DNA from 4 places in the Bacillus sp. ABA4_010 genome. Region 4 is predicted to be linked to each of the others. Evidence: riboswitches for the same ligand, from Rfam matches in the RefSeq annotation. Region 4 holds a riboswitch; each other region holds the start of a gene.
The links. Region 4 has a riboswitch for cyclic di-GMP ahead of ACXAEO_RS07500 (HD-GYP domain-containing protein). Riboswitches for the same ligand answer to the same signal wherever they lie in the genome.

Region 1: another riboswitch for cyclic di-GMP. It lies ahead of ACXAEO_RS09100 (response regulator); the one in region 4 lies ahead of ACXAEO_RS07500 (HD-GYP domain-containing protein).
Region 2: another riboswitch for cyclic di-GMP. It lies ahead of ACXAEO_RS12495 (sensor domain-containing diguanylate cyclase); the one in region 4 lies ahead of ACXAEO_RS07500 (HD-GYP domain-containing protein).
Region 3: another riboswitch for cyclic di-GMP. It lies ahead of ACXAEO_RS07990 (amidase); the one in region 4 lies ahead of ACXAEO_RS07500 (HD-GYP domain-containing protein).

The regions. Positions count from the first base shown of each region.
Region 1 is NZ_JBSWUN010000003.1:1,600,834-1,604,733, forward strand. It holds gene ACXAEO_RS09090 (permease) at 1-636, shown strand, start outside; gene ACXAEO_RS09095 (hypothetical protein) at 652-807, shown strand; cyclic di-GMP riboswitch class I at 1,057-1,145, shown strand; gene ACXAEO_RS09100 (response regulator) at 1,236-1,610, shown strand; gene ACXAEO_RS09105 (YcdB/YcdC domain-containing protein) at 1,970-3,900, shown strand, end outside.
Region 2 is NZ_JBSWUN010000003.1:2,254,185-2,258,084, reverse strand. It holds gene hxlB (6-phospho-3-hexuloisomerase) at 164-721, opposite strand; partial or broken gene ACXAEO_RS12505 (orotidine 5'-phosphate decarboxylase / HUMPS family protein) at 737-1,150, opposite strand; partial or broken gene zwf (glucose-6-phosphate dehydrogenase) at 1,116-2,225, shown strand; cyclic di-GMP riboswitch class I at 2,408-2,492, shown strand; gene ACXAEO_RS12495 (sensor domain-containing diguanylate cyclase) at 2,652-3,617, shown strand; partial or broken gene ftsZ (cell division protein FtsZ) at 3,876-3,900, shown strand, end outside.
Region 3 is NZ_JBSWUN010000003.1:1,387,352-1,391,251, forward strand. It holds gene ACXAEO_RS07985 (sensor domain-containing protein) at 1-1,279, shown strand, start outside; cyclic di-GMP riboswitch class I at 1,361-1,446, shown strand; gene ACXAEO_RS07990 (amidase) at 1,492-2,394, shown strand; gene ACXAEO_RS07995 (branched-chain amino acid aminotransferase) at 2,630-3,703, shown strand; gene ACXAEO_RS08000 (NRDE family protein) at 3,820-3,900, shown strand, end outside.
Region 4 is NZ_JBSWUN010000003.1:1,278,729-1,282,628, reverse strand. It holds gene ACXAEO_RS07505 (GGDEF domain-containing protein) at 1-308, opposite strand, end outside; gene ACXAEO_RS07500 (HD-GYP domain-containing protein) at 482-1,099, opposite strand; cyclic di-GMP riboswitch class II at 1,134-1,217, opposite strand; partial or broken gene ACXAEO_RS07495 (cache domain-containing protein) at 1,569-2,621, shown strand; gene ACXAEO_RS07490 (methyl-accepting chemotaxis protein) at 2,622-3,569, shown strand; gene ACXAEO_RS07485 (methyl-accepting chemotaxis protein) at 3,636-3,900, opposite strand, start outside.

The sequences.
Region 1 (3,900 bases), 320 kb from region 4:
CCGTTTGGACCATCGATGTCATTTTTAATTGCTTCTCCATTATTAAATCCTGTTATTGTCATTTTGTTATGGACGTTGCTTGGGTGGAAATTGATGCTTTATTACATAGTAATCATTGCACTATTTTCAATGTTGATTGGCGTTGTATGGGATGCTTTAGGATTTAAAAACTCTGTGAGAGATGTAAGGGTGAGAAAAGGGCACAACGAAAGTCATCATGTAAACGTACCGAAATGGAAGGTAGCCATTAAAGATGCATGGTCATTCTTTTATCCTGTGTTGCCCTTCTTACTAATTGGCGTCTTCATCGGAGCGTTTATTTATGATTTTGTTCCGCAAGATGTCATTGTCCAATACGCTGGAGGAGACCATTTATGGACGATTCCGATTGCGGCTGTGCTTGGTATCCCGATGTATATTCGCGCTGAAGCCATTTTACCGATAGCGGATGCATTAGTCAGTAAAGGGATGGGAATTGGAGCTATTATCGCCCTTCTGATAGGAGGAGCGGGAGCGAGTATACCTGAAGTTGTGTTATTGAACAAATTGTTTAAACCAAAGTTAGTGGCTGCATTTGTAGTGTCCATTTTAATGGTGGCGATGACAACTGGATTTATCGTACAAACAGTTCTTTAAAAGGAGGTGAAACCAATGATCAATAAAATGAGTACAATTAAAAATTTATTCTCAAAGCCTAAAAAAGATTGCTGCGACGTTGTATTTGAAGAAGTTGCATTAACCGATGAGCAAGCGAGTGGTTGTGAGGGTGAGAAAGAACAATCAGAACAGGAGAAGAAAGCTGAATAATCTTTTCAGTTGAACAGAGCGGCCTAATCAAATCTGAAAAAAGAAGGGAAGAAAATGACGACTGTTTCTAGCCTTCTTTTTTCGGGACATCTAGGAGCTCTTTTTGCTTATATACTCATATTGGCTTTACACAGTATTGTCTATTACGTATGCTTAGATTAATTGCTTAACTATACATAAATGGATTAAATCTGACAATATTTCCTCTGGTATACATTTTTCGACATCTTTTTACATTTTTATGATAATATACTACTAGGGCAAATTTCACGAAAGTGGGAGACGCAAAGCCACGGACCTAAAGTAATGTCGATTACCATGGTGGCCGGGTTGCCGAAATGGAGGAATTTTTTTCGCCATTTTGTTACGTGAACAATATGACTCCGTTCTCATTTGCCTAATTTATGAAGAAAGGGAAGTAGTATGTTTTGAACAAATCAGTACTTATTTGTGATTATTGTTTACCTGTGAGAAAGAGATTAAAAGATATATTATGGAATAATGGATACTACACAATTTTGGAAGCTAGTAATGGAGAAGAAGCCATCGAATACTATAAGCAATCTGCTCCACATCTCGTCATACTCGACCTTATTTTGCCGCAAGTGGACGGATTAATGGTACTAAAAGAAATTAAAACGATGAATCCGTTAGCTAATGTCATTATTTATTCGGCTTTTTACCAACAGTCAATTATTGTGGATGCCATTGAACTTGGTGCCGCGGATTTTGTAGTCAAACCTCATATTGACATGTTAGAGCTTGTTTTGCAGCCTTTGAAATATGAAACGGCTGCTATATAAATCGATTTAGAAAATTCGGTATGACCAAAGGGTGGTGATGCCGAATTTTCTAACCTTTGAATGATCATTTAGGAGGGATAAAGAACCTCTTGTGACGTTTTTCTATTAAGTATATATAGTGTATAAATAGCAACTTGATAAAAGCGTTCGAAACAGGAAGTGGATATTCATTTCTCGTTTTGAACGCTTTTATCTTTTATTCAATCATCATGTCGAAATTCCTAGATTAATAGTTGCATGTAGCGGAATAAAGAGACCTTTTGTTCTATTTTTCTTTCAAATTTATAGAAAAAAATGGTATTTTAATTATGGGATATGTTACCATTTAGTGTGTAAAGAAAGAAAGAGGGGGAAATCAAGTGAAGAGTAAGAAAATAGGTGTTATATCGTTATCTGCAGCTTTAGCATTCGGAGGTTTTTCGACGGAAGCGTTGGCGAATGAGATGAACTTGCAGGCACAGGATAAGCCGATGTTTATGGTGGCAAGCACAGAGTCAGAAGTTACGAAAGAAATGCTAATCCAAAAGCTAAAAAAATGGTTTCCAGGCAAGTTTGACCATTTAGTGAGTCAAGATTTCTATTTTGATACAGGGCATCGTTATATGGAAGATGAGGAAGGAGTCGTCCGTTATCATCTTTCATTTCATAAAGAGTCTGGAAGCAAAACAGAATACGGCGGTGCTGAGTTCATCGGGGAAGATTTAGAGCTTCAATCGTTTTATTACTCTCCAGCTGATACGAAAGACGCTCTTTTTCCAGCAAAAGTAACAGAAAAAGAGGCACTTCAAACGGCGGAAGCATTTATAAAAGCACATGCGCCAGATCGTTCGTATCGAGTCATGACTGACAATGGACGTTATCATCAAGGGTCCATGAATTTAACAGAGCCGGTTCGTTACCATTTCATGTTTGAAAAACTACATAATGATCTTCCTGTGATGGGACAAAGTGTTAGCATTAGCGTCCTTGGGAACGGCGAGATTGTGGAATTTTACGGTGGGGAACCGTCGGAAAAGAAAATGACGTATGAAGAAAAACGTGATTTATTGAGTGCGGATGCAGCTCTCGAACAAATGAAAAAGCAGTTTGACGTCACATTGCAATATGTTGTTGACTACAGCTTCCGAAACAATGAACCACAAGTCAAACTTGTGTATGGAGTAGACAAGCCAATTAACACGATCCATGCGAAAAATGGAAAATGGCTCATTGACGGGGAATTTACGAACAAACTTCCTCAAAAGGGCAGTGTGAAAATGGTTGCCGCTTCACCGGTGAAAGACACGGCGAAGCCAATTACAGAAAAAGAGGCGAAGGCCATTGCTGAAAAGCTGTTAAAGCCAGGAAATGATGATATCAAACTGCAAATTGAAGAAGTGTCGGAACGAGAAGATGACATGCTTGGCAAAACGGTTTATTCCGTGCACTACATGTATCATAGCCGTAACTCAGGCCATGGGTCCAGCATCGAAATTGATAAAAATACAGGGGAAGTCATCAATTTCTATGACATTTCCGAAGATGTGTTCGGGCCGGTGAAAAAAGAGGATAAAAAGGTCACAGCTAGCGTGGCAATGGAAAAAGCGGTCGCGTTTATGAAAAAGTATTCACCGTCTGTGGTTCATGAATATTCGTATCCAATCAGCAGTGAAGACAAGCAGACGCGCGAAGATGGCTTCCACTTCTCGTTCCCGAGAGTGAAAAACGGTCTTCCAGTCATTGGGGATGCAGTGAATGTGTTTGTGAAAAACGATGGGTCTATCTCGCAATATAGCGTTCATTCACCGAACGTCACAGAGTGGCCGAACGTCGAAACGGCTGTTTCAAAGGAACAAGCAATGCAAGATTATTTAGATGCGTTAAAGGTCAACCTTGTCTATATGAATCCAAATCAGGAAGAGAGCATGTATTCTCTCGTTTATTCCCGTGACCTTGACCACCAGTTCCATTATTACAATGCCGTGACCGGCGAGTGGGAGACACAAAGTGACGATCTGAGACAAGGCGGAGTGGGAGTAGAGATTTCCCATCCAACAGCTGAAAAAGAATTGAACTACCTCATTCAAATGGGCATTATTGAAGTCGACGATCCAGACAGCTTTAATGCCGATACCCCGCTGACGAAAGGGGAAGCGCTCGAGGTACTCATGAAATCCATCGCCAATTATTACGAGCTTGAACATGCCGAATATAGAGAGAACGCGACGTTTACGAACATTTCGAAAGACCATCCGTTATATTCTGTCGTCGAATTGGCAGCCCAGCAACATATTATTGATACGACGAAAGA
Region 2 (3,900 bases), 980 kb from region 4:
CATTCATGTCATCCTCACAATATAACTCTTCTATGTTCATTAAAGCAGTCCCGTTATTCACAAAAGGAATTTTTCAGTACATACATAGGCAATTGACATACAAACTCATGATAAAAAGCTCTGGACGTTCATTACATCCAGAGCTTTAACATTGACCTAGTAGTTATTCGAGATTAGCATGCCTGCTAAACATCGTCTCGGAGTTCAATCCTCTTTTTTCCATAAATCGTAAAATGACGGCATCTAAAAATAATAAGAGGGTTTGTTCAAATAATGACCCCATTGGCTGAATCGTTTTATGTTCGCTGTCCTTTTCCGCCTTTGCTTTTGCCGGTAATTTAATTGAAACATCAGCGAGTTGGCCAATCGTTGAGTCAGGAAAAATCGTGACAAGAGCGACTGTTGCCCCTAAACCTTTCGCTTTCTCCGCCATCGACACTAGACTTTTCGTTTCCCCTGAACCGGAGCCGATTATGAGCAAATCGCCTTTTTCTAGATTAGGAGTGACTGTTTCTCCGACAACATAGGCATCTAACCCCATATGCATCATCCGCATAGCAAACGATTTAACCATAAATCCAGAACGGCCTGCGCCGGCTACAAAGATTTTCTTTGATTCAAGAATGGCATCAACCAATTTTTCAGCTTCTTCATTCGCCAACAAATCGGCGGTACGGTTTAGCTCTTCAATAATTTCACTTACATATTGAATGGTCTGCATAATGATCGTCCTTGTTTAGGCCAAAGCTTTTTGCTTAATTAATTGCTGCATCTGACTAGCAGTTTGTTGCTTGTTTGTTTGTCCTGTAATGCCGCCGCCTACAATGACAAGATCAGGGTTTGATTGCACGACTTCCGGCAGTGTGTTTAATTTAATGCCGCCTGCAACGGCTGTTTTTGCATGTTTGACCACACGTTTAATCGTTTGCAATTGTTCAAAAGGGCTCTCGCCAGCAGCTTGAAGATCATAGCCTGTGTGGACACAAATGTAGTCAACACCAAGTGCATCCACTTCTTTTGCTCGTTGTTCAAGATTTTTTACATTAATCATATCGACAAGAATTTGTGTTCCTTGTTTTTTCGCTTCTTCGACGGCACCTTTAATGGTGGCATCATCTGTCGCTCCAGAGTTAGTAGATGTGATTACATCCAATATTCAAGAAAGTGGATTAGGAAACGTGAAAGGGTGGAAACGTCTCATTATTGAAAAACCATTTGGACATGATTTGAAATCGGCTCAAGACTTAAATGAAAAATTAAGCAAGGCGTTTGAAGAAAATGAGATTTATCGGATTGACCATTATCTCGGAAAACCGATGGTCCAAAATCTTGTGGCATTAGAGTTTGCGAACCCTATTCTTCAAGCGCTATGGAACAATCAACATATTGCCAATGTCCAAATTACAGCTAGTGAAACAGTCGGGGTTGAAGAGCGAGCTGGTTATTACGATCAGGCAGGGGCGATTCGCGACATGGTTCAAAATCATATGATGCAACTATTGATGATGACGGCAATGCATCTGCCAAAACAGATGAGCGCTATGGATGTTCGTCGAGAAAAGGGAAATATTATGAACGCTCTTCGACCGGTACAGAAGGAAGAAGTCGCTGCACATGTCATTCGTGGTCAATATGGAGCTGGAGAAATCAACAATGAACGGGTTGTTGGCTATAAAGAGGAACCAGGTGTTAATGCTTCTTCATCAAATGATACGTTTGTGGCTGCCCGGTTATGGATTGATAATGTATTTTGGAGCGGAGTGCCATTTTATATTCGCACAGGAAAAAGAATGAAGGAAAAGGCGACAAAGATTGTGATTGAATTTAAACGTTCTTTTAAAGAGTTGGATATGGTTGAGCAGCATGAGGAGGCTGCTCCTAATCTTTTAACGATTGAGATTAGTCCGAATGAACGATTCTCCTTACAGTTAAATGTGAAAAATCCATTAAAAGATGGAAAGATTGAACCGGTCGTTGTCAGTTTCTCAGCGAATCAGGAAGATATTGAGGAAGCTTATGAACGGCTGATCTTTGATGCCTTACTTGGTGACGCTACATTTTTTGCTCATTGGAAAGAAGTGGAGTTATCATGGCAGTGGATACAGCCAATTTTAGAAGCGTTTGAAGAAAACAGTGTGCCGCTTTATCCGTATCCTTCAGGTTCAATGGGGCCTGAAGCGTCTAATTGGTTAGTAGAAGAAGATGGATTTAAATGGTGGGAGTAACAGATACCATTGAAGGGGAATAAGGATGATGTGAGAGTCGTCTGTTTAGGAAAACCTCTATTAAAATTTACTAGCCTATGAATATGAAGTCACTGCATGATGAAAGGATAGGTATATTGCCTTAATTTTCAATATTGTGTATAATTGGAAATAAATGTGTCTAAAGGACTAATAACATGACAAAATGATAAAGGCAAATTCATCGAAAGGTGAAGACGCAAAGCTATAGGGACTAAAGTCGAAGGACGATGTCAGCCAGCTACCAATGCATATTTCGAGCAAGCAGGTTCGTTGGTAGCTGGCGGCATTGAAATTGTTAGACTCCCCTAATAATTTCAATGCCGTTTTCTTATGGCTTCAGAGACATAGGGAAGTAATGTTCAAAATGAGCGAAGCTTCTACATACATAAAGGCGAGGGAAGATTCATGTCATTGCTACATTTTTCTTTAGGTTTAATAGTAGGTAGTCTACTCTTCAAAGTATTGAGCAAATGTGAAAAAATTAAGCGAAAAGCGGTACTGGAGTATGAACATCATCTTGTTCGACTAGTCGAAAGGTCGAAAGATATTTTGTACTATTATGAAGTAAAACCAGAGTATAAGCATAAGTATACAAGTCCTTCTGTTGAAGATTTCTTAGGAGAAGGAACGCTGGAAGAGCTCAACAGCAATCCCGATACCCCTTTTAATATTATTCACCCGGATGATTACGAGATTATGAAAAGAAAAGTAAGTGGTGAAATAGATTATAGTAAACCGATTATTCAAAGATTGAGAGACAAGGAAGGAAATTATAAATGGTTTGAAGAATATACGACTCCAATCTATGAAAACGGTGAATTGGTAGCGATTCAGGGAATTATGCGGAATGTAGATGAAAAAATGAAGCTACAGCAGGAGTTGGAATATAAACTTACTCATGATACGTTGACAACGGTCTACAATCGGGAGTTTTTTGAGCGAAATATGGAAATATGTAATCAGTATATAGATATATCGGCAGCCGTTATTTGCTGTGACTTAGATGAGCTGAAGTATTGCAATGACAACTATGGTCATAAAAAAGGGGATAAGCTTATTCAGGAGGCTGCTAAATTATTAAAGCAGCATTGCTCTGAGAATGCCATTGTTTCTCGAATAGGTGGTGATGAGTTTGTCGTTCTTCTTGTGCATACGGAGAAAGCCGCAGTGGAAGCTCTTTATGAAAAGCTTTTAATGGCAATCGATGAATACAATACAAGCGGTAACGACGTACAAATCAGCATGTCGATTGGATATGCGTTCAGTGAACATTCACTCGGAAACATGGATCGTTTGTTCATTGAAGCCGACCAGAACATGTATGAACAGAAACGAACGAAAAAAAGACAGCGTGCCAGTTTATTCAGTTGACGTACTTCGCCTGCAGGAAGACAGTGAAAGAACCGTTCAGGGAACGTTCTAACCTGTTTGTCTGCAGTTTTTTTATGAATAAATGCTATTTTTTTCGTGAATGGATGAATGCTGGAAACATTAAATGATACAATACCCCTGTAGGCTCGTACTTCTTTGAAGAGCAATGAAGGTGATGAAAGATGTACATAACCGTAACTGTTCACGTATATAAAGGATACAGCGCACGATGATACATAATGAGGAGGAAAAACTAGAATGGAATTTGATGTCAGTATGGACC
Region 3 (3,900 bases), 110 kb from region 4:
AAATCGCAGAAAGTTTAATGAAGATATGGCCGACCTTTCATCCTCGAAGCATTCAGACCGCTTTGCCGTCTTTTTTCTCGACCTGGACCGTTTCAAACAAGTAAATGATTCACTCGGACATACGGTAGGCGATGATTTAATTCAAAAGGTGGCAGAACGATTGAACGTGGCTGTCGCAGCGAAAGGCTCGATTTACCGGTTTGCAGGCGATGAATTTATTATTGTGTACCCAAACATCGAAGGAGAGAAGGCGGTATCCCAGTACGCCAAAGACCTTCTTGCTATCTATGAAAAACCGTTTTTATTGGATAACGGATTAGAGATTCATACGACTCCGAGCATTGGCATCAGCATTTTCCCTGACCATGGCGATAATTATGATACATTGTTAAAAAATGCGGATACCGCGATGTATGTCGCAAAAGCACAAGGACGGAATACTTTTGCCATATATGAGCGAAAGATGAATGAACACCATGAAGAAACGCTGCTAATTGAACAACACTTACGAAAAGCCATTCAAAATAATGAGTTGGAGCTTCATTTTCAGCCGAAATTAGACTTACGAACAGAGCAAGTGAATGGTGTCGAAGCGTTGCTGCGGTGGAATAGTCCACGATTAGGAAATGTCTCGCCAGCTAAATTTATTCCAATTGCAGAAGATACGGGTCTCATTATTGAACTGGATGAATGGGTGTTGGAAAAAGCCTGTCAGCAAAATAAAGAATGGAATCGTCATTCTTTTGCTTCTCCAATTAAAATGGCGGTTAATATCTCACCGCTTCATTTTCGTCTCCCCAACTTTTCAAATGTCGTTGACCGAATTTTAAAGAAAACAAAGCTCGATCCAAGCTTACTGGAAATTGAAATTACGGAAAACAGCTTCATTGATAATACAGAAGAATGTATCGCCTGTTTAAAAAGACTGCGGGAAATGAATGTGTCTGTTGCAATTGATGATTTTGGAAAAGGTTTTTCGTCCCTTAATTATTTACGGAAGTTTCCCATCAACTCGCTGAAAATCGATCGAGCTTTCATTCAAGAAGTAGCGGAGTATACGGAAGATACAGCGATTGTCAAAGCCATTACGTATTTAGCTCACGAATTAAATTTAAAAGTCGTCGCTGAAGGCATTGAAACAAAAGATGTTATGGAACTGCTGAAGAAACTGAAATGTGATGAAATTCAAGGCTATTACATTAGCAGACCTCTTCCGCAAGTAGAGCTGGAGCGGGTCATCATGCAATTAAATGAAGGCAAATTTGCTGGAAATGTGTGAAATTTTTAATTTTTTTGTCCAAACAGAAACAACCTCTTCACAATCTATGTGAAGAGCCGATATAAACAGTAAGAATCATAAAAAATGAAAAGGCAAACTTGTCGAAAGGCAAGGACGCAAAGCCATGGGCCTAACCAGTTTTACTGTACGGTTGCCAGGTTGCCATTCTCCTTTTTGAAAGGGCGTGGCTCATTCAAAAAGGAGAGGTATATATGAAACGAATGAAAAAGGTTTTGATGCTGATGATCATTGCCTGCATACTGCAAGGTACAGGGGTAGCGGGAACACAGCAACAAGCAGAGGCCGCACAACAAACTAGTGGCTATTCCACATGGCTTTGGGATACAAGTGCCATCGTTCAACAGACAGACCGCTTGCTTACATTTATGGAGCAAAAGAACGTAACGAGTGTTTTCCTTCAAGTAAGCAAACACATTCCCGTCCAAGCGTATCGCACATTCATTCAAAAAGCGGGGACAAAAGGTATTGCCGTGTACGCACTTGACGGTGCCCCAAATTGGGTTTCCACTCAAGGGCAAAAATCCGCTCGTAACTTCTTTTCTTGGGTCGCAACTTATCAATCACAAGCGGCTAGCGGAGAAAAATTTTCCGGTATTCACTTAGATGTAGAGCCTTATTTATATGCAGGCTGGACGAGCCAATATGCCAAAACAGTATTAGCGTACCAAACGCTTCTGATGGATGCAAAAGCATCGTCTGCAGCGCTTAACTTGCCACTGACGGCAGATATTCCGTTTTGGTTTGATGAAAAATCGTACAATAACCGAAACGGAAAAGGAAAATTATCTGATTGGGTCATTTCCAATACAGACTCTGTCACAATTATGGCGTACCGTGACGGAGCAGCAGGAGCAAACGGCATCATTGAGCTTGTCAAAAACGAAATGAATTATGCAGCCATTCATCATAAAAAGGTAACGATTGGTGTTGAAACGCTTCAATCGCTTGAAGCGAATTTCGTTTCATTTTATGAAGAAGGCAGCTCGTACATGTTCAACCAATTAGACATCGTCCAATCTCATTATCAATCATTCTCTAGCTTCGACGGCTTTGCCATTCATTCCATTCATGGGTGGATGGACATGAAACCATAATGTCTTCAACCACGGTTTCCTAAGCCGTGGTTTTTATTTTTTACTTCATAATTGTTGAAGGTGACTTGAACCAAAAATATTTCATATTTTCAAAATTCATTTTTTCTGTTATTATTTTTGTGAAATAGATAAATTTCGAATTTTTAGTTAATATTAGTTGTTATATTATTCCACGTAGGTATACAATAGACTAATAGAATGATTTGAAACCAAAACGGACAAGGAGATAACAAACATGAAAGACCAGACAATCAATGTTACGCTTACAAAAGAGAAAAAACAAAAGCCGCAATCTGACCAGCTTGGCTTTGGCCGGATTTTTACCGACCATATGTTTATTATGGATTACACGGAAGGACAGGGGTGGCATGATCCGCGCATCGTTCCGTATCAACCATTGTCTTTAGACCCTGCATGTATGGTATTTCATTACGGGCAAACCGTGTTTGAAGGATTAAAGGCTTATTTAACGAAAGAGGAAAAGGTGCTTTTATTCCGACCGGACCGTAATATGAAACGTTTGAATCGCTCCAATCAGCGGATATGCATCCCGCCAATCGATGAAGAGTTTGCGATTGAAGCATTAAAGCAATTAATTACGATTGATAAAGATTGGATTCCAAGTGCTGAAGGTACATCTCTTTACATCCGTCCGTTCGTCATTGCGACAGAACCATTTTTAGGAGTAGCACCTGCGAAGAATTATCAATTTATCATTATTTTATCGCCAGTAGGCTCGTATTATAAAGAAGGAATCAGCCCTATAAAAATCGCCGTTGAAAACGAGTTTGTCCGCGCGGTATCCGGCGGAACAGGGACCGCAAAGACAGGCGGCAACTATGCAGCCAGTTTAAAAGCACAAGAAGTAGCTAGCAGCAAAGGCTATTCTCAAGTATTGTGGCTTGATGGTGTTGAAAAGAAATACATTGAAGAAGTTGGCAGCATGAACATTTTCTTCAAAATTAACGGCGAAGTTCATACACCAGCTTTAAGTGGCAGCATTTTAGAAGGAGTTACACGTAACTCCATCATTGAATTGTTGAAACATTGGGATATTCCAGTTTCTGAACGGAAGATTTCCATGGAAGAAATCCGCCAAGCTTATGCTGACGGTTTACTAGAAGAGGCGTTTGGTACAGGAACAGCGGCTGTTATTTCTCCAATCGGTGAATTTTTCTGGCAGAACGAGCAGATCGTCCTTAATAAAGGCGAAACAGGTCCGTTAGCGAAAAAGCTATATGATACATTAACAGGCATTCAAAATGGAACAGTAGAAGATCCGTTTAATTGGGTTGTCGAAGTGAAATAAGAAAGAAAGGGGCCGCAGTGTATACTGCGGCTCTTTTCAGGTAATCGATGGAATGATTTCATACCGATACGTAGAAAATAGATAACATCACATTCGATGGAACAGGAGGGGATAACATGTGTCTGATTTTATTCGCTTATGGAGTTCACCCGGATTATCCGCTCGTCATTGCGGCTAATCGCGATGAATTTTACGAG
Region 4 (3,900 bases):
GCCGATTGACTCATACCAAATAACGTAATCCGGGTAATCGCGATGACAATGCTCGAAAGAACCGCTGGAATCCATCCGACATAGGCTGCTGCGGTAATCGGAGCTAAGTGCCGTAAATCGACCCTCGTTTCCTCGTTGACCGAGATGGCAAAAAGCATGACAATGATGCCTAATACCCCGAACAACCCACCTGACCATACGGCATAGGCTTGACTATGTTTAATCGCTGTATATTTTTTCGACCAAATTCCTGCAAGAAAAAGGAACGTAATAAAAATGCATATATTGACAAAAAACTGGGCCAACATCCCGGCTTCCTCCTAAAAAGAGTCTCTTAATTTCTATATCTTTAGCTTAATTCATATATAAATTGATCTAGAAAATTCGACATAGTCAAAGAACGGTTATGCCAAATTTTCTAGACCTAAGCGGATGTCACACTCAAACATTCAAAGGGTACACGAACCGCTTCAAGATTTTTCTAAATGGATGGATCTAGTTGCTCCTTTTTCACCATATGGATGAAGCGATCAACTAAGTTGCGGTCATAACATGTTCCGGCTAAAGCCGTCAATTCTTTAAAAGCCTCTTCGCTTGTGAGCGCTTTAGAATACGGACGATCGCTCGTCATCGCCTCATAGCTGTCCACAATGCGCAGCATTTTGCAAAATAGCGGAAGTTGGTCATCTGTATATTTGTAAGGATACCCGGAGCCGTCTATGTTTTCGTGATGAAGTGACGCAAACGTTGCGTCCACACCACAATCGTCTAAAAATTTCTTGATTAAAACCTCTCCGTATAAAGGATGGTTCATCAACTCGCTCCATTCCTCTGTTGTCAGTTTCGTTTCCTTTTCTAAGATAGCAGAAGAAATGTAGAGTTTGCCAATATCATGAAGAAGGATAGAGTTAATCAATCCATTTCGAACTTCTGAAGAAATATGGAGATGTTTGGCAAATTGAAGAAACAGTACGGCGGTATTAACAGAATGAATATACGTATGAAAATCATGCTCCCTTAAGGCTTGTAGTAAAAAAGAGATTCGTTGATTCATAGAAAGAGTAGAAAGACGATGTTCCAGCATAAAAGCCGTTGTCATGGCAAGTTCCTCCTATACGAAAAGTAGTAGTGATTGAGGATTAGCCGGTTGCACCACTCGCTCCGCACAGCCTAAGTGCCCATTTAACGGCCTATGCATCAACGCTTTCTAATCTATAAATGTATTATCTTTTATATCGGAATAACGAGACATAATTAAAGCGTATTTAAAAACATATGATTCTTTAAATAATCTGTTATACAAAAATATTAAAAGAAAGCTCCTTAAATGTCCAATAAATCCCTCTTGATTTTCCTTCTTTTATTTATATAGGTTCCCTGTAATCATTCGACACCTCTTCAGTCCATCGAGAAGCAGCACCATCGTTGATCCAGCCCGTTCTTTTGGGTATGTCGAATTTTCTAGATCGATTTATATAGAAAAATCTAAACTGAAAATTTCAATTTTTCTTTTGAACTTGTAAGAAATCTTGGAAAAATATATAATTTTTTCTTGCAACTACCATCTTATGAGGAGGACTACTATGAAACGAAGTTTGCAAAAACAAATCCTTTACCCGGTTTTGGCTTTGCTTTTTATAACAGGCATCGTCTTAGCCGTCATTAACTATAAAATGAGTGTCGACCTATCTGTGGACCAATCGACCGAGCAGATGAAGACGGCATTAGATCAGGCCGACCAATTAGTCCGCATGTTTCTCGATGAACATGAGCGAGATTTATTACAATTAACGAGTATGGATACCATTGAAAACTATGGAAACAATCCGGCGGACTCGCAAGGAAACGTGCTGTCTCATTTTGAACGCTTCCATGAAGCCTCTCCTAATCTATTAAATAGCTATTTTGCAACCGAAAAAAACGACATGCTCCTTTACCCTGACACCGAGCTTCCAGAAGGATACAAGCCGACAGAAAAAGACTGGTATAAGCGTGCCGTTGCCAGCAATGGAGCTGTCATTTGGGAAGAACCATATACGGATATTGCCACAGGAAAAACCGTTATTACGGCACTTAAAGCGGTTATAACAAATGAACAAACAATTGGTGTAGTCGGCATTGACATTGAGATTAACCACCTCTTCGAATTAATTGAAAAAATCAAATTCGGAGACACCGGCTATGCGTTCATGGTTGATAAAAATGGTAATATGATGGCACATCCTGATTCATCCGTGCGCGGAAAAAGTGTATTAGATGAATCATACTATCAGCAAATGCAAAAAGCTGGCAAGGCAGGAGTCGTCTATTATACATATGAGGGAGATCAAAAGCTTTTAACGTTTAAAACGGATGAGAAAACCGGGTGGAAACTCGCGGGAACGGTGAAAATGGATGAATTTGAAGCAAGAGCGGAAAGTCTCTTGTCCCCGCTTGTCATCACTTTGCTTGTGATTGCCCTTCTTGCTTCTATTCTTTCCTACTTCTTCGTCCGAAAGATGATGAAACCGATTCGATCGCTTCAACATGCGATGGAAGAAGTTGAAAAAGGGAATTTGACGGCTCAAACAGACGATAGTCGTCAAGATGAAATTGGGCAGTTGGCAGCAAGCTTTGCCAATATGACAAATGAAATGAAAACATTAATTAGGCATATTCACAAGTCTTCTGAACATGTCACAGATGCATCGCAAACGCTCATGGCAAGTGTGCAGGAAAATACGGCCTCAGCGAATGAAGTGGCGGTGACGATGCAGCAAATTGCCAGCGGCGCTTCTAATCAATCAGAGCTGATGGAGTTAAACGGAGAAATGATGGCATCTTTAAGTGAAGAAGTGCAAAAGATTAAAGAGCAAAGTCATGATATACAGACAAAATCAATGGACATGATGCGCGTTGCCCAGTCAGGTATTCAAACAGTCGACTTACTCGATGAGCACTCTCAAAAAACGAGCAGCATGAATGAAAAAATGATGGAAGTCACAGCGAATTTAAGCAATCGTTCACAAGATGTTGGGAAAATTGTCAATACGATTAGCGGCATCGCCTCCCAAACGAATTTGTTAGCGTTAAATGCAGCAATTGAAGCAGCTCGTGCTGGTGAACATGGAAAAGGATTTGCCGTCGTAGCGGATGAGGTGCGAAAACTTGCAGAACAAACCGAGAATGCGCTACAAGAGATTGCCAATATTATTGAGCAAATTCAGCAAGAAACCGATATGACCTTCCGTTTAATGCAGGAAGCAAACGGTGTATTTCGTGAGCAAAGCGAAATAGTCGTTCAAACGGAACAAGCATTTACTATGGTAAACGAAACCATGCTTCGGAATAATGAACAGATTCAGCAAATTGTGGGCAACATTAACAGAATTGCTTCACAAAAGGAGCGAATCACATCGAACATGGCGCAGATGAATGCCATTAGTCAAGAAACAGCCGCTGGAACGGAACAAATATCGGCGTCCATTCAAGAACAAACCGCTTCGATGGAGCAGTTAAGCAAGCTTGCCTCAGAACTGGAGAAATCTTCTGCGAACATGGCCGAACAGCTTCATCGTTTTCACATTTAAGATAGAATGAAAAAAGGAGGAACCACAGCGGTCCCTCCTTTTTTTCATACACAAAGTTATCACAACCTACATTTTAAACTGCTTAACTGTCTGTTCTAAATCAGTGGCCAATTCGCTTAAATCTTGAATGGACTGGGTAATTTGTTCAATCGATGACAACTGCGTATACGCAGATTCAGCCACTTGGTTCGCGGCGGCAGAGGCTTCGCTTGCCATGCTTGCAGATTGTTCCACAGAGACTGTGACTTCCTCCGTACTAGCAGACATTTGTTGAGAAGTAGCCGCTACTTCTTGAATTTGGAACGTTACTTGTTCGATCGACATAAGAATA